3 regions of the Metabacillus dongyingensis genome follow, and region 3 is predicted to be linked to each of the others. Evidence: a T-box and tRNA genes for the amino acid it is inferred to sense, from the RefSeq annotation. Region 3 holds a T-box; the other regions hold tRNA genes.
The links. The T-box of region 3 lies ahead of K8L98_RS18560 (valine--tRNA ligase). A T-box ahead of a tRNA ligase gene usually reads a tRNA of that ligase, here a tRNA-Val.
Positions count from the first base shown of each region.

Region 1: it encodes a tRNA-Val, which carries the amino acid that the T-box ahead of K8L98_RS18560 (valine--tRNA ligase) is inferred to sense. The anticodon was not compared.
Region 2: it encodes a tRNA-Val, which carries the amino acid that the T-box ahead of K8L98_RS18560 (valine--tRNA ligase) is inferred to sense. The anticodon was not compared.

Region 1 covers NZ_CP082944.1:170,201-180,289, forward strand. The annotation lists rRNA gene K8L98_RS00970 (16S ribosomal RNA) at 1-1,287, shown strand, start outside; rRNA gene K8L98_RS00975 (23S ribosomal RNA) at 1,522-4,452, shown strand; rRNA gene rrf (5S ribosomal RNA) at 4,581-4,696, shown strand; tRNA gene K8L98_RS00985 (tRNA-Asn) at 4,706-4,777, shown strand; tRNA gene K8L98_RS00990 (tRNA-Thr) at 4,782-4,854, shown strand; tRNA gene K8L98_RS00995 (tRNA-Glu) at 4,874-4,948, shown strand; tRNA gene K8L98_RS01000 (tRNA-Val) at 4,996-5,071, shown strand; tRNA gene K8L98_RS01005 (tRNA-Thr) at 5,134-5,209, shown strand; tRNA gene K8L98_RS01010 (tRNA-Tyr) at 5,219-5,303, shown strand; tRNA gene K8L98_RS01015 (tRNA-Gln) at 5,415-5,489, shown strand; tRNA gene K8L98_RS01020 (tRNA-Lys) at 5,632-5,707, shown strand; tRNA gene K8L98_RS01025 (tRNA-Gly) at 5,712-5,786, shown strand; tRNA gene K8L98_RS01030 (tRNA-Ala) at 5,805-5,877, shown strand; gene rocF (arginase) at 6,613-7,518, shown strand; gene sigW (RNA polymerase sigma factor SigW) at 7,708-8,271, shown strand; gene rsiW (anti-sigma-W factor RsiW) at 8,305-8,895, shown strand; gene cdaA (diadenylate cyclase CdaA) at 9,105-9,926, shown strand; gene K8L98_RS01055 (CdaR family protein) at 9,919-10,089, shown strand, end outside.
Region 2 covers NZ_CP082944.1:247,241-257,076, forward strand. The annotation lists gene K8L98_RS01370 (STAS domain-containing protein) at 1-30, shown strand, start outside; gene K8L98_RS01375 (STAS domain-containing protein) at 27-392, shown strand; gene K8L98_RS01380 (anti-sigma regulatory factor) at 395-796, shown strand; gene K8L98_RS01385 (PP2C family protein-serine/threonine phosphatase) at 808-1,818, shown strand; gene K8L98_RS01390 (anti-sigma factor antagonist) at 1,881-2,213, shown strand; gene rsbW (anti-sigma B factor RsbW) at 2,210-2,692, shown strand; gene sigB (RNA polymerase sigma factor SigB) at 2,658-3,446, shown strand; gene K8L98_RS01405 (PP2C family serine/threonine-protein phosphatase) at 3,446-4,045, shown strand; gene K8L98_RS01410 (Tex family protein) at 4,134-6,296, shown strand; gene cmpA (cortex morphogenetic protein CmpA) at 6,492-6,605, opposite strand; gene K8L98_RS01420 (SprT family protein) at 6,709-7,155, shown strand; tRNA gene K8L98_RS01425 (tRNA-Asn) at 7,297-7,371, shown strand; tRNA gene K8L98_RS01430 (tRNA-Ser) at 7,378-7,468, shown strand; tRNA gene K8L98_RS01435 (tRNA-Glu) at 7,485-7,556, shown strand; tRNA gene K8L98_RS01440 (tRNA-Val) at 7,585-7,660, shown strand; tRNA gene K8L98_RS01445 (tRNA-Asp) at 7,669-7,744, shown strand; tRNA gene K8L98_RS01450 (tRNA-Gln) at 7,751-7,825, shown strand; tRNA gene K8L98_RS01455 (tRNA-Lys) at 7,990-8,065, shown strand; tRNA gene K8L98_RS01460 (tRNA-Leu) at 8,081-8,164, shown strand; tRNA gene K8L98_RS01465 (tRNA-Leu) at 8,183-8,268, shown strand; tRNA gene K8L98_RS01470 (tRNA-Arg) at 8,357-8,433, shown strand; tRNA gene K8L98_RS01475 (tRNA-Pro) at 8,454-8,530, shown strand; tRNA gene K8L98_RS01480 (tRNA-Gly) at 8,545-8,618, shown strand; rRNA gene K8L98_RS01485 (16S ribosomal RNA) at 8,712-9,836, shown strand, end outside.
Region 3 covers NZ_CP082944.1:3,725,348-3,735,436, reverse strand. The annotation lists gene K8L98_RS18585 (hypothetical protein) at 55-222, opposite strand; gene K8L98_RS18580 (CsbD family protein) at 312-500, opposite strand; gene spoVID (stage VI sporulation protein D) at 694-1,782, shown strand; gene ysxE (spore coat protein YsxE) at 1,926-2,948, shown strand; gene K8L98_RS18565 (hypothetical protein) at 2,979-3,170, opposite strand; T-box leader at 3,329-3,557, shown strand; gene K8L98_RS18560 (valine--tRNA ligase) at 3,617-6,259, shown strand; gene K8L98_RS18555 (bifunctional folylpolyglutamate synthase/dihydrofolate synthase) at 6,340-7,644, shown strand; gene K8L98_RS18550 (sensor domain-containing diguanylate cyclase) at 7,736-9,448, shown strand; gene K8L98_RS18545 (hypothetical protein) at 9,524-9,820, opposite strand; gene K8L98_RS26720 (hypothetical protein) at 10,061-10,089, shown strand, end outside.

The DNA.
Region 1 (10,089 bases), 1.5 Mb from region 3:
AGGTAATGGCTCACCAAGGCAACGATGCGTAGCCGACCTGAGAGGGTGATCGGCCACACTGGGACTGAGACACGGCCCAGACTCCTACGGGAGGCAGCAGTAGGGAATCTTCCGCAATGGACGAAAGTCTGACGGAGCAACGCCGCGTGAGTGATGAAGGTTTTCGGATCGTAAAACTCTGTTGTTAGGGAAGAACAAGTGCGAGAGTAACTGCTCGCACCTTGACGGTACCTAACCAGAAAGCCACGGCTAACTACGTGCCAGCAGCCGCGGTAATACGTAGGTGGCAAGCGTTGTCCGGAATTATTGGGCGTAAAGCGCGCGCAGGCGGTTTCTTAAGTCTGATGTGAAAGCCCCCGGCTCAACCGGGGAGGGTCATTGGAAACTGGGAAACTTGAGTGCAGAAGAGGAGAGTGGAATTCCACGTGTAGCGGTGAAATGCGTAGAGATGTGGAGGAACACCAGTGGCGAAGGCGACTCTCTGGTCTGTAACTGACGCTGAGGCGCGAAAGCGTGGGGAGCGAACAGGATTAGATACCCTGGTAGTCCACGCCGTAAACGATGAGTGCTAAGTGTTAGAGGGTTTCCGCCCTTTAGTGCTGCAGCTAACGCATTAAGCACTCCGCCTGGGGAGTACGGTCGCAAGACTGAAACTCAAAGGAATTGACGGGGGCCCGCACAAGCGGTGGAGCATGTGGTTTAATTCGAAGCAACGCGAAGAACCTTACCAGGTCTTGACATCCTTTGCCACTTCTAGAGATAGAAGGTTCCCCTTCGGGGGACAAAGTGACAGGTGGTGCATGGTTGTCGTCAGCTCGTGTCGTGAGATGTTGGGTTAAGTCCCGCAACGAGCGCAACCCTTGATCTTAGTTGCCAGCATTCAGTTGGGCACTCTAAGGTGACTGCCGGTGACAAACCGGAGGAAGGTGGGGATGACGTCAAATCATCATGCCCCTTATGACCTGGGCTACACACGTGCTACAATGGATGGTACAAAGGGCTGCGAGACCGCGAGGTTTAGCCAATCCCATAAAACCATTCTCAGTTCGGATTGCAGGCTGCAACTCGCCTGCATGAAGCTGGAATCGCTAGTAATCGCGGATCAGCATGCCGCGGTGAATACGTTCCCGGGCCTTGTACACACCGCCCGTCACACCACGAGAGTTTGCAACACCCGAAGTCGGTGGGGTAACCGCAAGGAGCCAGCCGCCTAAGGTGGGGTAGATGATTGGGGTGAAGTCGTAACAAGGTAGCCGTATCGGAAGGTGCGGCTGGATCACCTCCTTTCTAAGGAAGATATGAGGACGCTTTTGGTTTTTGTTTAGTTTTGAGAGATCATTCTCTCTATGATAGAAGACAAATCATCCGATTTGTCGGTTGTTCTTTGAAAACTAGATAACGTAATTGATAACAAGTAATTCACTGAGATTTACGCTTACCATAATTAGTGATTTTCTAGACATTTATGTCTAAACAAACAACGAAATGCGAAACGCATCTTATGATGCGGTTGACCATTTAGGTTAAGTTATGAAGGGCGCACGGTGGATGCCTTGGCACTAGGAGCCGATGAAGGACGGGACTAACACCGATATGCTTTGGGGAGCTGTAAGTAAGCTTTGATCCAGAGATTTCCGAATGGGGAAACCCACTGTTCGTAATGGAACAGTATCTTTATCTGAATACATAGGATAATGAAGGCAGACCCGGGGAACTGAAACATCTAAGTACCCGGAGGAAGAGAAAGCAAACGCGATTTCCCAAGTAGCGGCGAGCGAAACGGAATTAGCCCAAACCAAGAGGCTTGCCTCTTGGGGTTGTAGGACACTCTATACGGAGTTACAAAGGAACGGGGTAGATGAAGCGACCTGGAAAGGTCCGTCAGAGAAGGTAATAACCCTGTAGTCGAAACTTCGTTCCCTCCAGAGTGGATCCTGAGTACGGCGGGACACGAGAAATCCCGTCGGAAGCAGGGAGGACCATCTCCCAAGGCTAAATACTCCCTAGTGACCGATAGTGAACCAGTACCGTGAGGGAAAGGTGAAAAGCACCCCGGAAGGGGAGTGAAAAGATCCTGAAACCGTGTGCTTACAAGTAGTCAGAGCCCGTTAATGGGTGATGGCGTGCCTTTTGTAGAATGAACCGGCGAGTTACGATCCCGTGCAAGGTTAAGTTGATGAGACGGAGCCGCAGCGAAAGCGAGTCTGAATAGGGCGTTTTAGTACGTGGTCGTAGACCCGAAACCAGGTGATCTACCCATGTCCAGGGTGAAGTTCAGGTAACACTGAATGGAGGCCCGAACCCACGCACGTTGAAAAGTGCGGGGATGAGGTGTGGGTAGCGGAGAAATTCCAATCGAACCTGGAGATAGCTGGTTCTCTCCGAAATAGCTTTAGGGCTAGCCTCAAGTATGAGAGTCTTGGAGGTAGAGCACTGATTGGACTAGGGGCCCTCATCGGGTTACCGAATTCAGTCAAACTCCGAATGCCAAAGACTTGCTCCTTGGGAGTCAGACTGCGAGTGATAAGATCCGTAGTCAAGAGGGAAACAGCCCAGACCACCAGCTAAGGTCCCAAAGTATACGTTAAGTGGAAAAGGATGTGGAGTTGCTTAGACAACCAGGATGTTGGCTTAGAAGCAGCCACCATTTAAAGAGTGCGTAATAGCTCACTGGTCGAGTGACTCTGCGCCGAAAATGTACCGGGGCTAAACGTATCACCGAAGCTGTGGACTGTTCTTACGAACAGTGGTAGGAGAGCGTTCTAAGGGCGTTGAAGCTAGACCGTAAGGACTGGTGGAGCGCTTAGAAGTGAGAATGCCGGTATGAGTAGCGAAAGAGGGGTGAGAATCCCCTCCACCGAATGCCTAAGGTTTCCTGAGGAAGGCTCGTCCGCTCAGGGTTAGTCGGGACCTAAGCCGAGGCCGAAAGGCGTAGGCGATGGACAACAGGTTGATATTCCTGTACCACCTCCTCACCATTTGAGCAATGGGGGGACGCAGGAGGATAGGGCAAGCGCGCTGTTGGATATGCGCGTCCAAGCAGTTAGGCTGAGAAGTAGGCAAATCCGCTTCTCACATAAGGCTGAGCTGTGATGGCGAGGGAAATTTAGTACCGAAGTTCCTGATTCCACACTGCCAAGAAAAGCCTCTAGCGAGGTGAGAGGTGCCCGTACCGCAAACCGACACAGGTAGGCGAGGAGAGAATCCTAAGGTGAGCGAGAGAACTCTCGTTAAGGAACTCGGCAAAATGACCCCGTAACTTCGGGAGAAGGGGTGCTTTTTAGGGTTCATAGCCCTGAAAAGCCGCAGTGAATAGGCCCAGGCGACTGTTTAGCAAAAACACAGGTCTCTGCGAAGCCGCAAGGCGAAGTATAGGGGCTGACGCCTGCCCGGTGCTGGAAGGTTAAGAGGAGAGGTTAGCGCAAGCGAAGCTTTGAATTGAAGCCCCAGTAAACGGCGGCCGTAACTATAACGGTCCTAAGGTAGCGAAATTCCTTGTCGGGTAAGTTCCGACCCGCACGAAAGGCGTAACGATCTGGGCACTGTCTCAACGAGAGACTCGGTGAAATTATAGTACCTGTGAAGATGCAGGTTACCCGCGACAGGACGGAAAGACCCCGTGGAGCTTTACTGTAGCCTGATATTGAATTTTGGTACAGCTTGTACAGGATAGGTAGGAGCCTTGGAAGCCGGAGCGCCAGCTTCGGTGGAGGCATTGGTGGGATACTACCCTTGCTGTATTGAAATTCTAACCCACAGCCCTGATCGGGCTGGGAGACAGTGTCAGGTGGGCAGTTTGACTGGGGCGGTCGCCTCCTAAAATGTAACGGAGGCGCCCAAAGGTTCCCTCAGAATGGTTGGAAATCATTCGCAGAGTGTAAAGGCACAAGGGAGCTTGACTGCGAGACCTACAAGTCGAGCAGGGACGAAAGTCGGGCTTAGTGATCCGGTGGTTCCGCATGGAAGGGCCATCGCTCAACGGATAAAAGCTACCCCGGGGATAACAGGCTTATCTCCCCCAAGAGTCCACATCGACGGGGAGGTTTGGCACCTCGATGTCGGCTCATCGCATCCTGGGGCTGTAGTCGGTCCCAAGGGTTGGGCTGTTCGCCCATTAAAGCGGTACGCGAGCTGGGTTCAGAACGTCGTGAGACAGTTCGGTCCCTATCCGTCGTGGGCGCAGGAAATTTGAGAGGAGCTGTCCTTAGTACGAGAGGACCGGGATGGACGCACCGCTGGTGTACCAGTTGTCTTGCCAAAGGCATCGCTGGGTAGCTATGTGCGGAAGGGATAAGTGCTGAAAGCATCTAAGCATGAAGCCCCCCTCAAGATGAGATTTCCCATCACATTAGTGAGTAAGAACCCTGAAAGATGATCAGGTTGATAGGTCTGAGGTGGAAGCGCGGTGACGTGTGGAGCTGACAGATACTAATCGTTCGAGGACTTAACCACAGTCTAATAAAGTGTAAAACCTAAGTGAATCTTGTTATCATACGTTATTTAGTTTTGAAAGAATAACTTCTTTCAAAAAAACACTTGAAATCTTCGGATTTTATAGTATAATAATTTTTGTCATTATGTCTGGTGATGATGGCGAAGAGGTCACACCCGTTCCCATGCCGAACACGGAAGTTAAGCTCTTCAGCGCCGATGGTAGTTGGGGGTTTCCCCCTGCAAGAGTAGGACGTCGCCAGGCTAGCATTATTCCGCAGTAGCTCAGTGGTAGAGCTATCGGCTGTTAACCGATCGGTCGTAGGTTCGAGTCCTACCTGCGGAGCCTTGCTTCCATAGCTCAGTCGGTAGAGCACTTCCATGGTAAGGAAGAGGTCATCGGTTCAAGCCCGGTTGGGAGCTTACATTAAACTAATAAAACGGCCCGTTGGTCAAGCGGTTAAGACACCGCCCTTTCACGGCGGTAACACGGGTTCGAATCCCGTACGGGTCACCATTCAAACTTAAGTCTTAATATGTGAAATATCAAACAATCTTTTATGCGGAGGATTAGCTCAGCTGGGAGAGCATCTGCCTTACAAGCAGAGGGTCGGCGGTTCGAGCCCGTCATCCTCCACCATTAAGACATTGCAGCAGACGACTTTAAAAAGCGAATAAATAGTATTGTATTTCACTATATATGCCGGTGTAGCTCAATTGGTAGAGCAACTGACTTGTAATCAGTAGGTTGGGGGTTCAAGTCCTCTTGCCGGCACCACTTATGTGTGGAGGGGTAGCGAAGTGGCTAAACGCGGCGGACTGTAAATCCGCTCCCTCCGGGTTCGGCGGTTCGAATCCGTCCCCCTCCACCACTTTATTTAGACAAACTTAACTGAATAGTTCTTGTCTAGACTGTAAATAATATGTTTAGTTAACATAAACCTTTTTACGGTCAATTAGAATTTTATAGAATACATAATTGATGGGCTATAGCCAAGCGGTAAGGCAACGGACTTTGACTCCGTCATGCGCTGGTTCGAATCCAGCTAGCCCAGCCATTTCTTGTGCCGATTTCTCAGTCGTTAGAGAACGATCGAGTAATCATTGAAGCGTAGCTTCAGCACATAAATCGAGCCGCTCCTAGAATAATCTTTCTTAGATTAGGGCGTCTTGCAAAACTGAAGAGTGTTTTCTTATAAGGTGCCATTAGCTCAGTCGGTAGAGCATCTGACTTTTAATCAGAGGGTCGAAGGTTCGAGTCCTTCATGGCACACCATTTTGCGGAAGTAGTTCAGTGGTAGAACACCACCTTGCCAAGGTGGGGGTCGCGGGTTCGAATCCCGTCTTCCGCTCCAGAACTTCTTATTTATATCGGGGCCTTAGCTCAGCTGGGAGAGCGCCTGCCTTGCACGCAGGAGGTCAGCGGTTCGATCCCGCTAGGCTCCATCATAAACACCCTGTAAAAACCGTTAGACTTAATGTCTAACGGTTTTTTGTTTAGGAATAATGAAAAAAATTACTTTATGGATACGTGCTTCACTTTATTTATATATGAATTCAATATCCTATCCTTTATGTTATAACAGTTTTCTTTTTGAATATGAGGCTTGCGAGTTGGAGATCATTTTCCGCAAGTTAAACCATTATTTTGGTGAGTCAGAAATAAGTTTTTACTAATTAAAGGCTGATTTTTGCGAGTTGGGCATTCGGTTCTAAATATGAAGTTCAATACACAGCTTAAACTCTTTCATAATTAACAGCAGTTTTGATTAATAATGGCTAACAGCAGCTAGTAACAGGTATTTTTATATCTTTTTTTCATAAAAAAATGAAGTTGCGAGCCAAAAACCCATTTTCGGGAATTGAACACTGAGTCGTGCGAGTTGGTTATAGTTTTTCGTTAATTAAAAAACGGCTAATGCGAGTTGGATGGTTTGGATCCAATTTGATGTTTAATTTGTTCAATTCAGATCAGTCATAAAGGTGAAGTAGAAATTCGGAAAAATAATCAAGTGACCAGGAAATCAGCTGACTCTACATCATCGTATTAATTATTCCCTGCTATTTCCAATTATTTTACAGAAAACTCTGTATATATATACACGATTTTGTCGAGTTGAGTCATGACCCTTTTTATCAGTACAATAGATACAGAGTTTCTTACTAAGGGGGATGATTTACATGAAAGAAAGAATATCAATTATCGGGGTACCAATGGATTTAGGTCAAATGCGCCGAGGTGTGGACATGGGGCCTAGTGCTATCAGATACGCAGGGGTTGTAGAACGACTTGAATGGCTGCAATATGAGATTGAAGATAAAGGTGATATTAAAATTGGACGTCCAAACCGTGAAGAGGATAGCAATTCGTTAAATAATTTAAGAAATTTGAAAGCGGTGTCAGAAGGGAATTTAAAGCTTTCTGAACAAGTTGACGAAGTGATTCAATCAGGTTCGTTCCCACTGGTGCTTGGCGGAGACCACAGTATTGCCATCGGAACACTCGCAGGAGTTTCAAAGCATTATAAAGAACTTGGTGTAATCTGGTATGATGCACATGGAGATCTCAACACAGGCGACACTTCACCGTCAGGCAATATTCATGGGATGCCGCTTGCTGTAAGTATCGGCATCGGCGATGAGACGTTAACGAGAATTGGAGGCTACACTCCTAAAGTGAAGCCGGAAAACATTGTGATTATCGGTGCCCGTTCCCTTGATGATGGTGAAAAGGAATTAATTAAGGAGAAAGGCATTAAAGTATATACAATGCATGAGATTGACCGTCTTGGCATGACTAAGGTAATGGAGGAAACCATTCAATATTTGAAAGAGCGTACTGATGGTGTTCACTTGTCCCTCGATTTAGATGGACTTGATCCGCACGATGCTCCAGGAGTCGGCACACCGGTTATCGGAGGCATCAGCTACAGAGAAAGTCATTTAGCGATGGAGATGCTTGCAGAGTCAGATATCATCACTTCTGCTGAGTTTGTTGAAGTAAATCCTATCTTAGATGAAAAGAACAAAACAGCTACAGTAGCAGTAGCTCTGATGGGTTCTTTATTCGGCGAAAAGCTCCTTTAATTTTTTAAAAAAGACACAGTTTATAAACTGTGTTTTTTATTTAAGAAAAATTTAAGGTAAACATGTTAAAAAGCCATCTACAGACAACCTAAAATTTGTTAAAATATTTTTATGCGAAATAAATGAAACCTTTTATGCGGCTTATACGTAATAAGGGGAACCCGCACTTGCGCGGGGGTAAGGGGTATCATGGAGACGATCGTAAAAAATAGGATTAAACAAGTTAAAAAGGGCGACCAGAATGCTTTTGCCGAAATCGTAGATATATATAAAGACAAAATTTATCAGCTTTGCTACCGCATGCTCGGGAACTCCCATGAGGCGGAGGATATAGCCCAGGAAGCGTTTATCCGGGCTTATGTGAATATTAACAGCTATGACATGGATAAGAAGTTCTCTACGTGGCTGTATCGCATTGCGACAAATTTAACGATTGATCGAATCAGAAAGAAAAAACCGGATTATTACCTGGATGCCGAAGTGACAGGAACGGAAGGGTTAACGATGTATTCTCAAGTAGCAGCAGATGTAGCTCTGCCCGAGGATCAAGTGGAAACAATGGAGCTTCAGCAGATGATTCAAAAAGAAATTTTAAAGCTCCCCGATAAATATCGTACTGTCATCGTATTAAAGTATATTGATGAGCTTTCTTTAATTGAAATCAGTGAAATTCTAGATATGCCGATCGGTACGGTGAAAACAAGAATTCACAGAGGACGAGAAGCGCTGAGGAAGCAATTAAGGCATTTATGATTTGAGGTGATAAGGTTGAAGTGTTCAGAACAAATGAAAGAACGGATCCATCAATATTTGGATCATGATATAAAGCAGCAAGATGAGCGAATCTTGAAAGAGCACCTTCAGTCATGCGCGGACTGCACGCAGCACCTGCATGAGCTTGAGAAGTCAATCGCCTTGGTTCAGAGTACATCCCATATTGAGGCTCCGATGGATTTTACTCAAGCCATCATGGATCGTCTGCCCAAAGAAAAGAAAACGATTGGTGTCAACAGATGGCTAAAGGGTCATCCATTGTTGGCTGCTGCTTCTCTTTTCATGTTATTGATGACAGGCAGTTTATTTTCTTCCTGGTCAACTGATTCAGAATTCAGCGTTTCAAAGCAGCCTAATTTGGTTGTTGAAAATAATACGGTTACCGTTCCTGAAGGTGAAACTGTTGAGGGAGATGTAACCGTTAAAGGCGGAACAATCAATATTGAAGGCAAAGTTGAAGGAAACGTCACGGTGATTAACGGAGAGTATATGGCTTCTGCTGGACAGGTGACAGGTGATGTTGAAGAGATCAATGAGGCTTTTGAGTGGATTTGGTATCAAATGAAATCTCTTTCAAGAGAGGTTGTCGCCATATTTAATTAAAAGGTCACCTTTTGTATAAGGGGCCTTTTTTGTGCTGTACCACTTTTGAGACTCTGGCTAAAAGATAAACCGGTATTTTTTGCCGAAGTCTTATCTGCTGGCCTGCGCTTTGCTTATGTGAGTACAATACGGTTTAATTGCAGAATATATGGTATAATATCGTAGTTATAGTCCTATGCAAATGACTAAAACTGATGGAGGAAGAGAATATGGCATTTGAGGAATTTCCACTACTGCATTACCTCGGCATCGCCGTTGATATTCTCCTGGTTTGGTTCGTTATATATAAGTTGATTATGGTGATACGGGGAACGAAGGCCGTTCAGCTGCTGAAAGGCATTATCGTTATTATTCTCGTTCGTACACTGAGCCAGTACTTAGGGCTGCAGACTTTGCAATGGCTCATGGACCAAGCATTAACATGGGGTTTTCTTGCGATCATTATTATTTTCCAGCCTGAGCTGCGAAGGGCGCTAGAGCAACTGGGCAGAGGGAAATTATTCTCAAGAAGCGGAGCTCCAGAGGAGGAAGAACAACAAAAAATAATCGATGCCATCACAAAAGCGACAGATTATATGGCAAAACGAAGAATTGGCGCATTAGTTACGATTGAAAAAGAAACAGGGATGAGTGATTACATAGAAACGGGCATACCGCTTCATTCAGCTCTCTCTTCTGAGCTTTTAATTAATATCTTTATCCCGAATACTCCGCTTCACGATGGAGCTGTTATTCTCCAGAAAAATCAGATTGCTGCGGCTGCATGTTATCTGCCTCTGTCCGAAAGTCCTTTTATTTCAAAAGAATTAGGGACAAGGCACCGGGCAGCAGTTGGGATCAGTGAAGTAACCGATAGTATTACGATAGTCGTTTCTGAAGAAACGGGCAGTATTTCTGTGACCAGAAACGGAGAGCTTCACAGAAATCTAACCGTTGAAGCTTTAAGTGAAATCTTGGTTTCCGAATTTGGAAAGCAGGCAAAGGTCACTTCCTCAAACCTATGGCAGTGGAGGGGGAAGAAAAATGGATAAGATGATTAATAATCATTGGGTAATGAGAATAATTGCACTGTTAATGGCGCTCATTCTTTATGTATCTGTTAATTTCGAAACGCCGGCTCCGAAAAAACAGCCGGGGCCAGTAACATCCGTATTTCCATCTGCGCCGTCTGAGTCTGCAAAAGATACAGAAACA
Region 2 (9,836 bases), 1.6 Mb from region 3:
CAATTAGTAGAAATGGGGGATTCACAATGAGAACTCCAAGAATACCGATTTTAAAACTTTATAATTGTCTGCTTGTATCAATTCAATGGGAACTTGATGATCAGACTGCCCTGCAATTTCAGGAAGATCTTCTTCATAAAATCCATGAGACGGGCGCAAGCGGTGTTGTCATAGATTTAACCTCCGTAGATGTAATAGATTCTTTTATCGCCAAGGTTTTAGGTGATGTTATCGGCATGTCGAAATTAATGGGAGCTAAAGTTGTTTTAACAGGCATTCAGCCTGCGGTAGCAATCACCCTCATTGAGCTTGGCATTCACCTTGCTGATGTACAAACCGCGCTTGACCTGGAAAAAGGACTTGAAACATTACAACAGGAGCTGGGGGAATAAGCATGGATAACCAATCCTGTGTAAAAATCATTACAGAGTGGGACATTGTTGCTGCACGGCAGCTTGGACGCAATGTTGCAAAAGAACTCGGGTTTGGTACTGTAGACCAAGCGAGGATTACAACAGCTATTTCCGAATTAGCCCGTAATATATATTTGTATGCTGGACAAGGCCAAATTTGCATTGAGCAGATCAGCGAATTCAGTAAAAAAGGTTTAAAAATAATAGCCATTGATAACGGACCAGGAATACCGGATATCCGAAAAGTGATGGAAGACGGCTTTTCAACATCTGGTGGGTTAGGAGCCGGATTGCCTGGAGTAAAACGCCTGATGGATGAATTCAGCATTAATACCGTTTTGGGAGAGGGAACGGATATCCAAGCAGTCAAATGGCTTCGCTAGGGGGAAGCTAGATGGATTTTAAGGAAGTCATTGAATCGAAGTATCAGGAAATACTAAGTCATTATATGCAAGAATTAACAGAAACGGCTTTGTACCAGGGGCAAAAATTCAGCAGAAAAGCCATTGAGGAGCAAGTACCCCCTGAGGAAATTATCAGTCTTCACCGTAAAGTGCTGCAAGGTTTATTTCCTGATGTAGATCAGGATGTTTTGCACTCTTTGGACTTTCTATTAGAGGTCATGATGGGGTATGGACTGGCCTATCAGGAGCATCAAAGCCTGCGGGATAAGCAGCAGGAGATAAAGTCTGAGATTCAAGTAGCCTTGAATGTTCAGCAAATGCTTTTAGAAACGTCAGTGCCGACAGTTCCAAATCTTGATATTGGTGCAATCAGTGTTCCTGCGAAGCATATGAACGGGGATTACTATCATTTTGTTTATGATGAAGAAAGCGTAAGTATTGCCATAGCGGATGTAATCGGGAAAGGAATTCCCGCTGCACTCTGTATGTCCATGATCAAATATGCAATGGACAGCTTGCCGGAGTCCCGTAAATCTCCCAGCCGTGTTCTTGAAAATCTGAACAGGGTTGTTGAGCATAACGTAGACCCGAGCATGTTCATTACAATGTTTTACGGTATGTATGATACGGATACTCATGAGTTTGTCTATGGGTCAGCCGGGCACGAGCCTGGATTTTATTACAGTGCTGAAGAGGACCGTTTCCATGATATGAACACAAAAGGTCTGGTCCTTGGTATTGATCAATCCATCAAGTACAAGGAGTACAGCAGAATCGTGGAAAAAGGCGATATGATTGTTTTGCTTTCCGATGGTGTAACTGAGTCAAAAACAAATGAAGAAGAATTCATTGAACGTGATTTTATTACGGACCTCATTAAAAAATACAGTGATTTGAATGCTCAGGGTATTGTAGATAATATATATAAAGACTTTTTGCAGATGCAGGACTTTGAACTGCGTGATGATTTCACGCTAATTATTTTAAAACGCGAGGTTTAACTTGTTAAAAAAGCGGGTATTAGTTTTACTAGCTTACAAGTAAACTTACTGGGGTGATATTGATGAATTTAAATATAAATGTTAATCGATCAGAGGAACATATTCAAATAGATTTAGCTGGAGAAATTGATGCATACACTGCGCCGAAATTAAGAGAAGAACTAATGCCGCTTGCAGAAGAGGGAAAACCTGTCCTGATCGTAAGCCTTAAGGATGTCTCTTACATGGACAGTACAGGGCTAGGTGCATTCGTTGGTTTGCTTAAAGCCGTGAGGAAAAATGAGGGCGATTTAAAGCTTGTTAATTTATCTGCTCGTTTGGAAAGACTATTCAACATAACAGGTCTAAGTGATATTATTGACATTTCTTCTAAATCAGAAGGTGGGGTTAGATGAAACAATTAGTGGATTACATTGAGGTGAAAATACCTGCTAAACCGGAATTTGTCGGTATTGTCCGTTTGACTCTTTCTGGTATCGCCAGCAGAATGGGTTACTCTTATGATGAAATTGAAGATTTAAAAATTGCGATCAGTGAAGCATGCACAAATGCTGTGCAGCACGCATACGAGAAAATCGAAGGCGGAGAAGTCATGATCGGCTTTGGCCTGTGCGAAGACCGTCTTGAAGTAATGGTGTCAGACAGCGGCCAAAGCTTCAATTTTGAACAAAAGAAAAACGAACTGGGTCCTTATTCCGCTGCAAACCCTGTTGACCAACTTCCAGAAGGAGGGTTGGGGCTCTACTTGATGGAAACGCTCATGGATGAAGTTCATGTACAGATCGATTCCGGCGTTACCGTCTTTATGACAAAGTATTTAAACGGGGAGCGAGTAGAACATGACACAACCATCCAAAACTACGAAGCGAACTAAAGAAGAAATAAATGAATTGATTTTCGATTTTCAGCACAACCAAAATGAAGATGCTCAGCTTTTTCTTGTCGAATATTACAGCGGACTAGTTGAAACACTGGCTAAGAAATATTCAAGAGGCAAAAGCTTTCATGAAGACTTAAAGCAGGTGGGCATGATTGGTTTGCTTGGGGCAATCCGCCGCTATGATCCTGAATTCGGAAAAACGTTTGAAGCATTTGCCATTCCGACTGTCATCGGTGAGATCAAGCGATTCCTGCGCGATAAAACATGGAGTGTTCATGTTCCCAGAAGAATTAAAGAGCTTGGGCCTAAAATAAAAATGGCTGTAGACGAATTAACAAATTCCCTTCAGCGCTCACCGCTTGTTCACGAAATAGCAGATTACCTTGAGGTGACAGAGGAAGAAGTGCTTGAGACGATGGAGATGGGTAAAAGCTATCAGGCTTTATCAGTCGATCATTCGATTGAGGCTGATTCCGACGGCAGTACAGTGACAATTCTTGATATCGTAGGATCAAAAGAAGAAGGATATGAGCAAGTGAATCAAAAGCTTATGCTTGAGAGTGTTCTTCACGTTCTGTCTGACCGAGAAAAAGAGATCATTCATCACACATATATATTAAATAAGAGTCAAAAGGAAGCGGGAGAAATTCTTGGGATTTCTCAAATGCATGTATCCAGACTTCAAAGAAGAGCGATAACGAAGTTAAAAGAAGCACTTTCGGCTGACTTATCAATGGGGCAGCATTAATGATTCAAATTGAAGAAAACAATCGTGTCTATGCATATGCGTATCAAATGCAAAAAGAAGGTAAAACTTTATGCGGGGACAGTTTCTTAATTAAAGCAACTGAAGACTATTTTATATGTGCTGTTGCAGATGGTCTTGGCAGCGGTGAACGAGCTTATGAATCATCTTCTGCGATTAAAGAAGTCATTGAGGAATTTCATGCAGAGGACATTGGACTGCTGATCGAGAAATCAAATGAGGTATTAAAAAATAAACGCGGAGCAACGGTTGCTATTTTTAAAGCGTATTTTAAACAGAATCAGTTAACATTCAGTTCTGTTGGAAATATCCGATTTGTTCTCTATTCTCCTTCAGGCACGTTTGTCTATCCTCTTCCTGTTCTGGGCTATATGTCAGGTAAACCTCAGAAATTTCGTGTTCAATCCTTTCCATACGATACTGGAGCAAAATTCATCATCCATTCAGATGGACTGAACATTCCTGCTGTAAAATCATTGCTTAAGGATAACCGGACAATTGAAGATATTTCAAATCAGCTTGAGCCTTATACTAAGTCAAGGCAGGATGATTTAACCTACGTAGTCGGTCAGCTATTCTAGTTGGCGGCTTTTTTTATTTTGATCATTTTTTAAAGTCCGTGTATTTTGGTAAAATGTTTCTAAGTCTTTATTTTGGGGAGGTAAAAGAATGGCAGAGAAAACAGAGCGCATAATGAAAACAATCAGTGCGGATTTATCCATTACATATAAACAGGTATCAAATGTTATAGCTTTATTAGAAGATGGCAACACAGTTCCCTTCATTGCCAGATACAGAAAAGAACAGACAGGTGCATTAGATGAGGTGCAAATCCGTGATATCTCGGAAAAGTGGCAATATACGCAAAACCTGGAATCAAGAAAAGAAGAAGTCATCCGATTAATTGAAGAACAGGGAAAGCTTACAGAAGAGCTTAAAAAAGAAATAGAAAAAGCATTAAAACTTCAAAAGGTAGAAGACCTCTATCGTCCATATAAACAAAAACGAAGAACCAAAGCAACGGTTGCCAAAGAAAGAGGATTAGAACCACTTGCAGAGTGGATAAAGGGACAGCCCTCTAATGGGCCGCTCAAGGAAAAAGCGCTCGAGTTTATAAACGAAGAACAGGAGGTTATGACTGCAGAAGATGCAATCGAAGGGGCAAAGGACATTTTAGCTGAGTGGATTTCAGATGAGCCTTCCTATCGTCAGTGGATTCGTGAGCAAACCTTCCGAAAAGGAAAAATCATCACATCTTCAAAGGATGAGGAAAAAGATGAGAAGAAAGTGTATGAAATGTACTATGAGTACGAAGAGCCGATTCAAAAGGTTGTCCCGCATCGGGTCCTTGCTATGAATCGCGGGGAAAAGGAAGGAATCCTGAAAGTATCCATTCAGGCGCCTGCAGACCAGATCACTGCCCATATTCAAAGAAATGAACTGAAAAATCAGCACACAGTGGTAAAGGATGTATATATAGAAGCAATTGAGGATGCCTATAAACGATTAATTCAGCCATCAATTGAACGTGAAATCAGAAAAGAATTAATGGAGAAAGCGGATGATCGTGCCATTCATATTTTCTCTGAAAATCTGCGTAACCTTCTGCTTCAGCCGCCATTGAAAGGCCGTGTCGTATTAGGGATAGACCCTGCGTTCCGGACAGGATGTAAGCTTGCAGCTGTCGATGAGACCGGAAAAGTTCTTGAAATAGGCGTCATCTACCCTCATCCTCCGGTCAATAAAGCTAAAGAAGCAAAACAAAAATTAATCGATGTGATCAGAAAAAATAACATCGAGCTGATTGCGATTGGGAACGGAACGGCTTCAAGAGAGACAGAACAATTTGTTGCAGATCTCATTGATGAACTAAAGTCAGATCTTGCCTACATCATCGTAAATGAAGCGGGGGCAAGTGTTTATTCTGCATCTGACCTTGCCCGAGAAGAATTTCCTGAGTTCCAAGTGGAAGAGCGAAGTGCAGTTTCCATCGCAAGAAGATTGCAGGATCCGCTTGCAGAGCTAGTTAAAATTGATCCTAAATCAGTAGGGGTAGGACAATACCAGCATGACGTCACACAGAAGAAGTTAAATGATTCCCTGACATTCGTTGTTGAAACAGTTGTTAACCAGGTAGGGGTGAATGTCAACACAGCATCATCTTCACTATTACAATATGTAGCGGGCTTGAGCAAAGCAGTTGCGGTCAACATTGTGAAGCAGCGGGATGAAATCGGAAAGTTTCAGGACAGGAAGCAATTAAAGAAAATACCTAGACTTGGGGCAAAAACGTTTGAACAATGCATAGGTTTCTTGAGAATACCTGACGGAAAACATCCGCTTGACTCAACTGGCATTCATCCAGAGAGCTACAAAGAGGTTGAAGAGCTCCTTAAAATGCTCGGACTAACCCTGAATGATGTCGGAACGGAGCAGCTAAGAGAAAAAATAGCGGATATTCATATTAAGGAAACAGCAGAAGCTATCGATCTTGGTGAGCTTACCCTGAAAGATATTTGCGATTCTCTAGTTAGACCCGGACGCGACCCTCGTGATGAAATCGCTAAGCCGCTGCTTAAAAAGGGTGTCTTGAAACTAGAGGACCTTCAAACAGGTATGGAACTTCAGGGCACAGTGCGCAATGTTGTGGATTTTGGCGCGTTTGTTGACATCGGCGTAAAACAGGACGGGCTCGTTCATATTTCAAAGCTTAGAAACTCTTTTGTCAAACATCCTCTCGATGTCGTTTCTGTAGGTGACGTTGTTACGGTTTGGGTAGACTCTGTAGATGCACATAAAGGCCGTGTTGCCTTGACGATGATAAACAGTTAATGAAAAACACTGCTTACGGGCAGTGTTCAATTAGCTGTATATTTTAAATATAGAGTTCTGGGACCTTGAAAGGCGTTTTGGCTAAATGAATCCTCATTTTGGCTAATAAATTTCAAAAATCAGCTATGAAAAATGAAGTTTTCGCTAATAAAAGTCTGATTTCCGCTAAATAAATTGATAAAAACCCAACACTGCTTATGAGCAGTGTTTTTTTCTATAGAAATACCAGCATTGATTCAGCATTTTTATTTGATACCGATCCTTTTCATAAAACGCACGCTGCATTTGGTTTTTTAACCATGAAGGCATTGCTCGTTCCTCCTTATTGTTTATAATGGAGTATGTGTATTACTTACTATATGCGGGCGCAAGATGTCCTGTTCGGAGATACAAACTATGCGGGGTGTTACCTATGAATGAAACGGAGCTTCAGGAACTGACAGAATCTATTTCAAAAACTTACTTTCACAAAAAGTTTTTACATAAAGCTTTCTTTAACAGCCGGCTGCGGACAACAGGCGGCAGATACCTTTTAAAAAGTCATAACATTGAGATTAACCCTAAATATTTAGCTCAGGGATTAGAAGAAGTAATTGGCATAATCAAACATGAACTTTGCCACTATCATCTTCATATAGAAGGCAGAGGGTACAAACACCGTGATCCTGAATTTAGGGAGCTGCTTTCTAAAGTGGGTGCTCCAAGATTCTGTAAACCTCTGCAGACGGCTGCCAGAATCAAGAAGACATTAGAGTATCAGTGTACAGCCTGCATGTTCATTTACAAACGCCACCGAAGAATGGATACTTCCAAGTATGTATGCGGAAAGTGCGGCGGGAAAATAAAACTTGTTTCATGATAAAAAAGGGGTTGACTCATTATACAAAGCTGTGATAAATTATAAAAGCCGTCGTAAGAGACGCAAATGATTAATAAAAAGAATGCTTGACAGCTTGTACTATTCTTCATATAATTAAAGAAGTCTGTCATGACTAATTATTCCGCAGTAGCTCAGTGGTAGAGCTATCGGCTGTTAACCGATCGGTCGTAGGTTCGAGTCCTACCTGCGGAGCCATATTATGGGGAAGTACTCAAGTGGCTGAAGAGGCGCCCCTGCTAAGGGTGTAGGTCGCGTAAGCGGCGCGAGGGTTCAAATCCCTCCTTCTCCGCCATTATTTTTTGTCTTTTGGCCCGTTGGTCAAGCGGTTAAGACACCGCCCTTTCACGGCGGTAACACGGGTTCGAATCCCGTACGGGTCATCGCTTCTGAATTGCATATTAATGATTTGGAGGATTAGCTCAGCTGGGAGAGCATCTGCCTTACAAGCAGAGGGTCGGCGGTTCGAGCCCGTCATCCTCCACCATCATATTTGGTCCCGTGGTGTAGCGGTTAACATGCCTGCCTGTCACGCAGGAGATCGCCGGTTCGATCCCGGTCGGGACCGCCATTTTATTGGGCTATAGCCAAGCGGTAAGGCAACGGACTTTGACTCCGTCATGCGCTGGTTCGAATCCAGCTAGCCCAGCCATTTGCATTTCAAATGCGATTATAACTAAGTGCCATTAGCTCAGTCGGTAGAGCACGACCGAGTAATCATCGAAGCTTAGCTTCAGCACACAAATTGAGCCGCTCCTTGAATAATCTTTCTGAGATTTGAGTGTCTTGCAAAACTGAAGAGTGTTTTCTTACTAAGTGCCATTAGCTCAGTCGGTAGAGCATCTGACTTTTAATCAGAGGGTCGAAGGTTCGAGTCCTTCATGGCACACCATTTTAACTAATGTATGCGGGTGTGGCGGAATTGGCAGACGCGCTAGACTTAGGATCTAGTGTCTTTGACGTGGGGGTTCGAGTCCCTTCACCCGCACCATACATTTTTTATCTTTTCGCGGTCGTGGCGGAATGGCAGACGCGCTAGGTTGAGGGCCTAGTGGGGGCAACCCCGTGGAAGTTCGACTCTTCTCGGCCGCACCAAAAGAGTTTTAAAAAACCTCAAAAAAGTTGTTGACAAAAAGAACGCAACTTGGTATTATATTTAAGTCGCTTCATTACATTAACAAGTGCGCCCGTAGCTCAATTGGATAGAGCGTTTGACTACGGATCAAAAGGTTATGGGTTCGACTCCTATCGGGCGCGCCATTCTATATATATAATGTGTCCGGGAAGTAGCTCAGCTTGGTAGAGCACTTGGTTTGGGACCAAGGGGTCGCAGGTTCGAATCCTGTCTTCCCGACCAGACAAATACTTTTCGCGGGTGTAGTTTAATGGTAAAACTCTAGCCTTCCAAGCTAATGTCGTGGGTTCGATTCCCATCACCCGCTCCAATTTTAAAAATGATCTTTGAAAACTAAACAAAACCAAAAGCGTACCAAACGTTTTAAATTTTTGAAGTCAGCAACAAATTGAGTCACAAATTTTCTTCGGAGAGTTTGATCCTGGCTCAGGACGAACGCTGGCGGCGTGCCTAATACATGCAAGTCGAGCGGACCTCTTCGGAGGTCAGCGGCGGACGGGTGAGTAACACGTGGGCAACCTGCCTGTAAGACTGGGATAACTCCGGGAAACCGGAGCTAATACCGGATAGTATCTTGAACCGCATGGTTCAAGTTGGAAAGACGGTTTCGGCTGTCACTTACAGATGGGCCCGCGGCGCATTAGCTAGTTGGTGAGGTAATGGCTCACCAAGGCAACGATGCGTAGCCGACCTGAGAGGGTGATCGGCCACACTGGGACTGAGACACGGCCCAGACTCCTACGGGAGGCAGCAGTAGGGAATCTTCCGCAATGGACGAAAGTCTGACGGAGCAACGCCGCGTGAGTGATGAAGGTTTTCGGATCGTAAAACTCTGTTGTTAGGGAAGAACAAGTGCGAGAGTAACTGCTCGCACCTTGACGGTACCTAACCAGAAAGCCACGGCTAACTACGTGCCAGCAGCCGCGGTAATACGTAGGTGGCAAGCGTTGTCCGGAATTATTGGGCGTAAAGCGCGCGCAGGCGGTTTCTTAAGTCTGATGTGAAAGCCCCCGGCTCAACCGGGGAGGGTCATTGGAAACTGGGAAACTTGAGTGCAGAAGAGGAGAGTGGAATTCCACGTGTAGCGGTGAAATGCGTAGAGATGTGGAGGAACACCAGTGGCGAAGGCGACTCTCTGGTCTGTAACTGACGCTGAGGCGCGAAAGCGTGGGGAGCGAACAGGATTAGATACCCTGGTAGTCCACGCCGTAAACGATGAGTGCTAAGTGTTAGAGGGTTTCCGCCCTTTAGTGCTGCAGCTAACGCATTAAGCACTCCGCCTGGGGAGTACGGTCGCAAGACTGAAACTCAAAGGAATTGACGGGGGCCCGCACAAGCGGTGGAGCATGTGGTTTAATTCGAAGCAACGCGAAGAACCTTACCAGGTCTTGACATCCTTTGCCACTTCTAGAGATAGAAGGTTCCCCTTCGGGGGACAAAGTGACAGGTGGTGCATGGTTGTCGTCAGCTCGTGTCGTGAGATGTTGGGTTAAGTCCCGCAACGAGCGCAACCCTTGATCTTAGTTGC
Region 3 (10,089 bases):
TTACTGTGTCCACCTCACAGGTGAAGCCGTTTAAGAAAATATAGGCGGTAGTTTTTATTTCTCTTTATAACCGGATTTCCGGCTTAACCACTTACTTGAAAAAATAATGGCGAGACCGATTAAGCCGACTGCAGCCATCAGCCAATCATCGACTATATTGAACCATAAAGGAATTTGAAGTAAAAAGATCAAACCAATGATAATAAAAAATAAGGGTTTCATAGAATCTCCTGTGTTTTTTCCTTTAGTATAGCAGTTATTTCATGAAATAAAAAAGAGAACCGGCTTTGGCCCGGCACTCTTTATGTACATTAATAACGGTGTGAATCTTCCTTCGCTTTTCCTGCAGCTTCTTGAATGCTGCCTTTCAGCTTATCTTTTTTGCCTTCCCGCTGCATGTTCGGATTGTCTGTTGCATTGCCGACCTGGTCCTTCACTTCACCTTTGGCCTGGTTTACCTTGCCTTTTACTTTATCGCTTAAACCTTGATCTTTTGACATTACAGATCACTCCTTTTTTATGTTACAGACTATTTTCCCGGTCAGCGGTCAGTTAAAACACTGATTTTTAGATTCAATATCCCATTATAGAAATAAGTCATATTCTAAAAATCACTCATAATCTTTGAATCTTGAACATAAACCTTTAATGTCATAGCTTATTAGGTTAGGCCATTGAAAGGAGGAGTTCAAGTTGTCACAGGATCAACAATCATCATTACGGTTTTCTGTTGAAGAATCCGTTTGGTTTCAAAAGGGACAGGAAGTAGGTGAGCTGTTATCCATCTCATTAGATCCAGACATCACCATCCAGGAATTTGACCAGTACATCTCCATTCGGGGTGCACTGCAGTTAACGGGTGAGTACAAAATAGATGAGGATTATAACGAAGAGGAATTTGAATATGCCAATCTCCGGTTTGTAAACAGTGTTGAAACCCGGGAGGAGGATGGCATATCACAGCTTGTTCACCGGTTCCCAGTGGATATTACGATCCCCAGAAATAGAATTGGAGATTTAGAAGAAGTATATGTGACGATTGAATCATTTGACTATGATCTATCTGAAAGCAGAAATCTTAAGCTTGTTGCAGATTTAGAAATAAGCGGAATTTCAAGTCAGGATTCATTTGAAGAAGTTCAGGAAGTGGAAGTGGAAGAGAAAGAGGAAGAGCAAACATATAATCACTCAACTAAAGAAGAGCTTGAGCCGCTTTACCGTTCTTCTCAGGCTTTGCTCCATGAAGAGGAGACTCAGGAAGCATATTCAGAAAGCTTTGATGCAGTCCTTGCAGAGAACAGCGACACTCCTGAAAAAGAAGAGTTTTATCAGCCTTTTGATGTAGAAGTCAGAAAGCAGGCAATAGAAGAAGAAGTCACACAGTCTTTTGATGTAGAAGTCAGAAAGCAGGCAATAGAAGAAGAAATCACACAGCCTGAAATTCATTATAGTGCAGGAAGGCCTGCAGAAGCAGAGGTCGAATCTTACTCAGCACCGCCTAAACAAAGTCCAAAAAGCCGAAAAGAAGAAGCGAAAAAACAGGAGCAGCCGAAGGAGACGGAAAACTCTCTTTATTTAACAAAGCTTTTTGGCCGTGAGGATGAAGAGGAGTTTTCAAAACTTAAAATCTGCATCGTTCAGCAGGGGGATACAATTGACAGCATATGCGACCGTTATAATATCACGGTCCAGCAGCTGCACAGGGTGAACCAATTCAGCTCAACTGCTGATGTGCATGAAGGGCAGACTTTATATATTCCGGTTTATGCAAACACGCATTAAGATGGACAGAACAGCTTGAGGAGGAGTATTCCTCAGCTGTTTTTTTTGTAAGAATCAATATTCTTCTCAGAAAGAAAACAGGTTAAAATCGTTCACTTATTCCTTCATAAAGGAAGGTGAGTTATAGAGTGGTGAGAGAAATTATGGATAAGCTAGTGCCTGTAATCAGCCAATATGATTTAACTTGCGAGTACGCGGAGTCAATCAGTGACAAGCTGACCAAAATCTATGCAAGCTCTGGAGCATCATATGCATTAAAAAGAGTCACAGCAAACCGAAATGGCCATTTTATTGAAACACTTCATACGGCTCATCAAAAAGGATTTTCCGGCTATGTGCCGATTTTCAGAAATAAACACCGCCAATTTTTCACCTCAGATGGAGAGTACTGGTATTACATCATGCCATGGCTTCACAATGAACCTGAAGAGGAGAGAGATGAGCGTCATAAAAACATGTTCAGGGAACTTGCTGTGCTCCATCAGAAAACAGCCGCCGCGGAAAAATTGAATCAGGATGCACTTAAAGTTCATTATGATACATTATCCAGGCAGTGGGATGAAAACAAAGCCGCTTACGAAAAATATGTGGAAGAATGCGAAAAAAAATGGTACTTGTCCCCTTTTGAACTGCAGGCGGTTACTTATTATTTTGAAACAGCAAGAGCGACTGATTTTGCGCGGAAGAAACTTGATGAATGGTACGAAATGATGAAGGAAAAAGAAGATGCCCGCCAGGTTATTATTCATGGGAGAGCATCCATTCATCACTTTTTATACGATGAACAGGGAACTGGATTTTTAACAAATTTTGAACAATCCAGATACTCATCACCCATTGACGATTTGCTTCTCTTTTATCATCGAACATTCCATACGTATCCATTTGCAGATGATGATTGTGTGGATTGGCTCTATACGTATCAGCAGCATTTTCCGTTCCGGGAAGAAGAAATGCTTTTATTTACTTGCTACCTATCATACCCGGATATTATCTACAGAAATTTGAAAAAGCATATGAACCAGTCAAGCCGGAGTGTCCCTCAGCTCAAACGGAATCAGGATCTCACCAAATCCTACTGGACTTTTAAAAACATTGAATATTTTGTTATGAAAGTGACGCAAATTGAAGAGAATAAAAAAATAGCGGCAGAGCAATCATCATAAAAAATCCCAATCATCTCTCTGATTGGGTTTTTAAATCCACTCCATGTGAAGAGCTACTCCAAGCAATATCAACAGTGATAAAAGAACAAGATCAACTGGAGTTGGGAAGATCAAGGTCCGTATCGTCTGGAAAATCGTAATCGGAACGATGAACTGGCCTGCGATTACTTTGAATTGCTTTACCCATGGTGACATATTGTAGTAATTAACTTTTCTTCGCATACAAATTCTCCTAACCTGATGATTCATGCTAACAAGATATGTGCATTTACCCAAATTTGTGATTCGTGTGAATAAAGGGCATGAAAATTGGAGAAGATGATTGACGTAAAATGATAAGATTGTATACAATAATACATATATGCTTTTATTGAATAAAAGAACATACATTGACAGGGAAGAGTAAAGCCGAAAGCTGTTTTTAGAGAGAGAAATCATTTGCTGAAAGATTTCTTAAACAAGCTCGCTTGAAGGTCGCCCTTGAGTAATTCTCTTGAACTTGAAGTAGAGAGAATCGGCATGAACGCCGTTATCCCATTTGAGAGCATAGGCTTATTTTTGCCTGTGAAAAAAGGTGGCACCGCGAAATCAACTCCTTTCGTCCTTTTATTGGATGAAAGGAGTTTTTTTATTGTTTCATACCGGTATTTTTTTAAGGAGGAAGAAAAATGGAGAACAATGAACAAACACTCTCTACAAAATATGATCCGCAGGGTATCGAGCGTAACCGCTATGAGTTCTGGCTGAAGGGCAAATACTTTGAAGCGACAAATGACCAGGAAAAACAGCCTTATACTATCGTTATTCCGCCGCCTAACGTTACAGGCAAGCTTCATCTTGGGCACGCGTGGGATACAACGCTTCAAGACATTGTAACCCGCATGAAAAGAATGCAGGGCTATGACGTGCTATGGCTTCCGGGCATGGACCATGCAGGAATCGCCACTCAGGCAAAAGTAGAAGGCAAGCTGCGCGAGGAAGGCAAATCACGCTATGATCTTGGACGGGAAAAATTCGTTGAAGAAACATGGAAGTGGAAAGAAGAGTATGCATCACATATTCGTACTCAATGGTCTAAGCTTGGGCTTGGACTTGATTACTCCAGAGAGCGGTTTACTTTAGATGAAGGTTTATCAAAAGCGGTAAATGAAGTATTTGTATCTCTATATAAAAAGGGACTTATTTACCGCGGTGAATATATTATCAACTGGGATCCGCAAACGAAAACTGCTTTATCGGACATTGAAGTTATCTACAAAGATGTACAAGGCGCTTTTTACCATATGCGCTATCCTCTTTCTGATGGTTCAGGGCATATTGAAATCGCTACAACCCGTCCTGAAACAATGCTTGGCGATACAGCGGTTGCCGTTCATCCGGAAGATGACCGCTACAAGCATTTGATCGGAAAGACAGTTGTTCTGCCAATCGTTGGCCGTGAGATACCGATTGTCGGCGACGACTATGTGGATATGGAATTTGGATCAGGGGCAGTTAAAATTACGCCTGCACATGATCCGAACGATTTTGAAATCGGAAACCGCCACGGCTTGGAACGTGTTCTTGTTATGAATGAAGACGGAACAATGAATGCTAACGCAGGGAAATACAATGGTCTTGACCGTTTTGACTGCCGCAAGCAAATCGTAAAAGACCTTCAAGATATGGATGTTTTATTCAAAATTGAAGAGCATCTTCATTCTGTAGGGCACAGTGAACGAAGCGGTGCAGTTGTTGAACCATATCTTTCAACACAATGGTTTGTTAAAATGCAGCCGCTTGCTGATGCAGCAATCGAGCTTCAAGGCAAGGAAGAGAAAGTAAACTTTGTGCCAAACCGATTTGAAAATACGTATATGCGCTGGATGGAAAATATCCGTGACTGGTGTATTTCAAGACAGCTTTGGTGGGGACACAGAATTCCGGCGTGGTATAACAAAGAAACAGGTGAGGTTCATGTTGATCACTCACCGCCTGCAGATATTGAAAACTGGGAGCAGGATACAGATGTTCTTGATACGTGGTTCAGTTCCGCGCTATGGCCGTTCTCGACAATGGGCTGGCCTGATACAGAATCGATCGATTATCAGCGCTTCTATCCGACAGATGTGCTTGTAACAGGATATGATATTATCTTCTTCTGGGTTTCGCGCATGATTTTCCAGGGTCTTGAATTTACAGGTCAGCGTCCATTTAAAGATGTGCTGATTCACGGGCTAGTCCGCGATGAGCAAGGCCGCAAAATGAGTAAATCTCTTGGAAACGGCGTCGATCCAATGGAAGTAATCGAGAAATATGGCGCAGATTCATTGCGTTACTTCCTGTCTACAGGAAGCTCTCCAGGCCAGGACTTGCGATTCAGCTATGAAAAGGTAGAAGCGACTTGGAACTTTGCAAATAAGATCTGGAATGCTTCACGTTTTGCTTTAATGAACATGGATGGCCTGAAATATGAAGAGATCGATATCAGCGGAGAAAAATCAGTAGCTGACAAATGGATACTTACTCGATTAAACGAAACAATTGAACATGTGACCAAGCTTGCTGATAAATATGAATTCGGTGAAGTAGGCCGCCTTCTTTATAACTTCATCTGGGATGATTTCTGTGACTGGTATATCGAAATGGCGAAGCTTCCTCTATATGGGGACAATGAAGAAGCAAAGAAAACAACTCGTTCCATTCTTGCATATGTGCTTGATAACACAATGAGACTTCTTCACCCATTCATGCCTTTCATTACAGAGGAAATATGGCAGAATCTTCCTCACAACGGGGAATCCATTACAATTGCAAAATGGCCTGAAGTGAATGCTTCATTAACGGACGAAAAAGCTGCTGCAGATATGAAATTGCTAGTTGAAGTAATCCGTTCAGTAAGAAATGTCCGAGCTGAGGTAAATACACCGATGAGCAAGCAGATTCCAATGCTGATTAAAGCGAAAAATGCGGATGTTGGGCAACAGCTTGACGATAACCGTGCATACATTGAGCGTTTCTGCAACACAAGCAGCCTTTCAATCAGCACGGATGCAGAATCAGGCGAAAAAGCGATGACTTCTGTCGTAACGGGAGCTGAGCTTATTTTCCCGCTTGAAGGCTTAATCAATATTAATGAAGAAATCTCACGTCTTCAAAAAGAGCTTGATAAATTGAATAAAGAAGTCGAACGTGTTCAAAAGAAACTGAGCAACGAAGGCTTTGTGAAAAAAGCACCTGAAAAAGTTATTGAGGAAGAACGTGCGAAAGAAAGCGATTATGTAGAGAAAAGAGAAGCTGTTCTTTCTAGAATCAGTGAATTAAAAGGGTAAGCTTTTTAATAGGCTCGGGTTGTGATTGGCAGAATCACACCCGAGTTTTCATGTAAATAGAGAGAAAAGGGGTATATGATATGTTTCAAACTTATGAGGAAGCGGTAGACTGGATTCATTCGCGTCTAAGATTCGGCATTAAACCCGGATTGAAGCGGATGACCTGGATGATGGAAAAATTAAATAATCCCCATAAACAAATTCGCGCCATTCATGTTGCAGGCACAAATGGCAAAGGGTCAACCATTGCATATATGCGCAATGTTCTTCAAGAAGCAGGGTACACGACAGGTACATTCACCTCTCCGTTCCTGGAAACATTCAACGAGAGAATCAGCATGAACGGCAAACCTATATCTGATGAAGAAATGCTGTTTTTAGTTAATATGATCAGTCCGCTTGCAGATGAACTTGAAGACACTGAGCTTGGCGGACCGACTGAATTTGAAGTAATCACAGCCATGGCTTTCTATTATTTTGGGAGACATGAAAAAACAGATATTTTGCTGCTGGAAACCGGTCTTGGCGGCACATATGATTCAACCAATATTGCAGAGCCGATCTTAACAATGATTACAAGCATCGGTTTTGATCACATGAATATTCTTGGCAATACAATAGAAGAAATCGCCGGTGAAAAAGCAGGAATCATCAAGGAGGGCATTCCTATGCTGACATCTGTTACAGATGAACGGGCATTAAATGTAATAAACCAAAAGGCAAAAGACATGAACGCTGCCGTTTACCATGATACTTTTCCGGTTTTGAATCATCAGCCCCTTCCAAGAGGAGAAAGGTTCGAAATGAAGACTCCTTTCAGCTATTATAAGAACCTTGAAATATCAATGCGCGGAGAGCATCAAGTTCAGAATGCGGCTCTTGCAGTAATGGCACTTGATTATTTGCGTTCGAAGGAATTATTTCATATTGATGAGCAGCATGTGATTAAAGGACTTTTGCAGACCAGCTGGAACGGCAGATTTGAACAGCTATCAGAGTACCCAGCGGTCATTGTGGACGGGGCTCATAATAAAGAGGGCGTAGAGAGTCTTACTGCTGCGATGAAGCGCCATTATCACGGCAAAAAGATTCATATTCTCTTTTCGGCTTTAAAAGATAAGGAATACACTCCGATGATTGATATCCTCTCATCTATTGCAGATAGTATGCATTTTACGACTTTTGATTTTCCAAGAGCTGCTTCGGCAGAAGAGCTTTTTCAGGCATGCAGACATGGAAAAAAGGATTTTGAAGATGATTGGAAAGCTGCTTTTCTAAAAATGATGGAAGCAGGCGAATTAAAAGATGTTTTCCTAGTGACCGGTTCTCTTTACTTTATCTCAGAAGTTAGGCCTTTTTGTCGAAATTTCTTATCGAAAGATTAGGTTGATAGTCCTAATAACAAATGACAGATATCTGAATTTTTGTTAAAATATAAAAATAATAAATTTAAAGATAGAGAGAGGGGGACAGTACATGGAAAAAAATCTTAAGATTGTATTATGGGTGTCGTGGGCCATTCTATTTCCGGCAGCTTTATGTGCAGCTTATTATTTTTGGCCGCCGATGATAGCGGGTAATGAACTGGCTATTGCAACATTCCTGTTATTAATGTGTATTGTTTCCATCTTTCCTATTATCGTGAACGAAACTCCTGTTTTTTTCGCTCAGGGTGTTTCAATTTCCGTCTTCCTGCTTTTCGGGCCATTAGTTGAAATGATACTAATGCAGATTTCCCTTACAGTTCTTCTTATCAAGCTTCGCGTAGGTTTAAGAGAAATCCACCGCTATCCTACAAATTCATTGATGTTTCTAATCGTCTCTGTTGCAGGGGCTGCTGTCTACTATGCCATTGGCGGAACACATGGACAAACAGAATTCACTCTTGAGTTCTTAACTAAAGTTATCATATATGCGTTCACAATTTGCCTGACAAATCACTTTTTTCTTCAGCATGTGATCAGAGGTTTTTTCTATAAAAACAAAGAAAAATTCTTTTCAAAGGATTTTTTATGGGAGATTTTCACGACGCTCATGTTCCTGCCGGTGGGAATAATGCTGTTCATATTATATGAAGATTTAGGCTTAGAAGCTCTGTTCTATGTGGGAATACCATTCGTTGGAATCTCCTTTATCCTGCTCCTGCTGTCCAATAGCCAGCGATTGAATTCATATCTGCAGCAAGCAAGTGAGATCGGGCATCAGCTTACAGAAAGACTGGAAGTAAAAGAAGTCTTGGATGTCTATATTGATAAACTGACATCCATGATCAATGCGGATTATGCTTACATCATTGATGTCGTGAATGATTACGAGCTCAAAGTTATCAGAAAGCTTGAAAATGGACAGATAGTAACTGGTACGAAAGAAACGATCTCTGTCCATCATGGAATCAGCGGATTAGTGTATGCAAAAAAGAAAAGCGTCCTCTACAAAAAAAGGGAACATTGGGCAAAGCTTGAGAAAACGCTGCTGCCTGAAACTATTGAAAGCTTGATTGGCGTCCCCATTGTCAGAAACCAAAAGGTCGTAGGCATTGTCGTTCTTGCCTCTAACAAAAAACGGTCCTACGACTATTCACAGCTGATGATTGTTGATTTATTAACTGCCTATCTCGGTGTTGCGATTGACAATGCAAGAAGCTATGAGGAAACGAAAAAACAAAGTGAACGCTGTGCGCTCACAGGTCTCTTTAACTATCGGTACATGGAGAAGCTGCTTGAATCGGAGTATTTTAAACTTGGCAGCACTCAGCTGAACCATTTATCTCTCATTCTGCTCGACATTGATCACTTCAAAAAAGTGAATGATACGTATGGTCATCAGGCCGGAAATGAAATCCTGATCGCACTCGCAGACCGGCTTGTAAAGTTTATCGGAGAACGGGGCACTGTTGCGCGGTATGGGGGAGAAGAGTTTGTCATTCTCCTGCCGAACGTGGACAAGATGGCATGCTTTGCCTTCGCTGAAGGAATTCGAAAAACCATTGCAAACCGGCCTTTCATGATTGACCAGGACATTCAGACCTTCGGCAAGCGACATTCCATCTCGATTACTGCAAGCATAGGATACGCAACTGCTCCTTATGATGCAGAGGGACCGCTTGACCTCATCAGACATGCTGACCGTGCCATGTATATTGGAGCCAAACAGGCAGGACGGAACCGTGTGGCGGAGTATGTGAAATAGAAAACCAGCATCCTTAATGGGTGCTGGTTTTTGGTTTTATTCGATTTTTTGATCAATTGTTTCTAAGGCGTGAATTTAGTGCAAAATCATTTTGATTTTTGGAGAAGTACAAACTTCAAATATGATTTTAGTTGCCGGGTCAAGTATGTATTCACACTCTCCCATAACCAGCCAATCCACACACAAACAAACCCTTAGGGTATCCCGGGTGTCTCCTTTTGTCGCATTTAAAATAACATTTGATCCGTATACTCCACCTTTAATTTTAATATTGAATCCTATACCATACATTTCTAGAGTTTGGTTTGAATATAGAAAGGCATCAATCACTTTTGGTTCTGTTCTGAATTCATTATTATTTGCTGCAAGCATACCGCTGTCCGCCTCGCCCACATAACTTTTAGTTCTTTGTTTTCAAGTTCAGTTCAGATATAGCAGGCTATCTCCATTGTTGAAAATATCTTGGAAAATGAAGTGATTTCAAGAGAAGGAATCACGAAACGCGCTGGAAAAGGAAACTCGTTAACAGAATCAATGAAAGATCATTGGTTTTTTCCGCCTCTTGTGACCCGTATGACCGCAATAGGAGAAGGATAGGGTTTACTTAATGAAATGTATTCTAAAATGGCCGATTTTTGTGA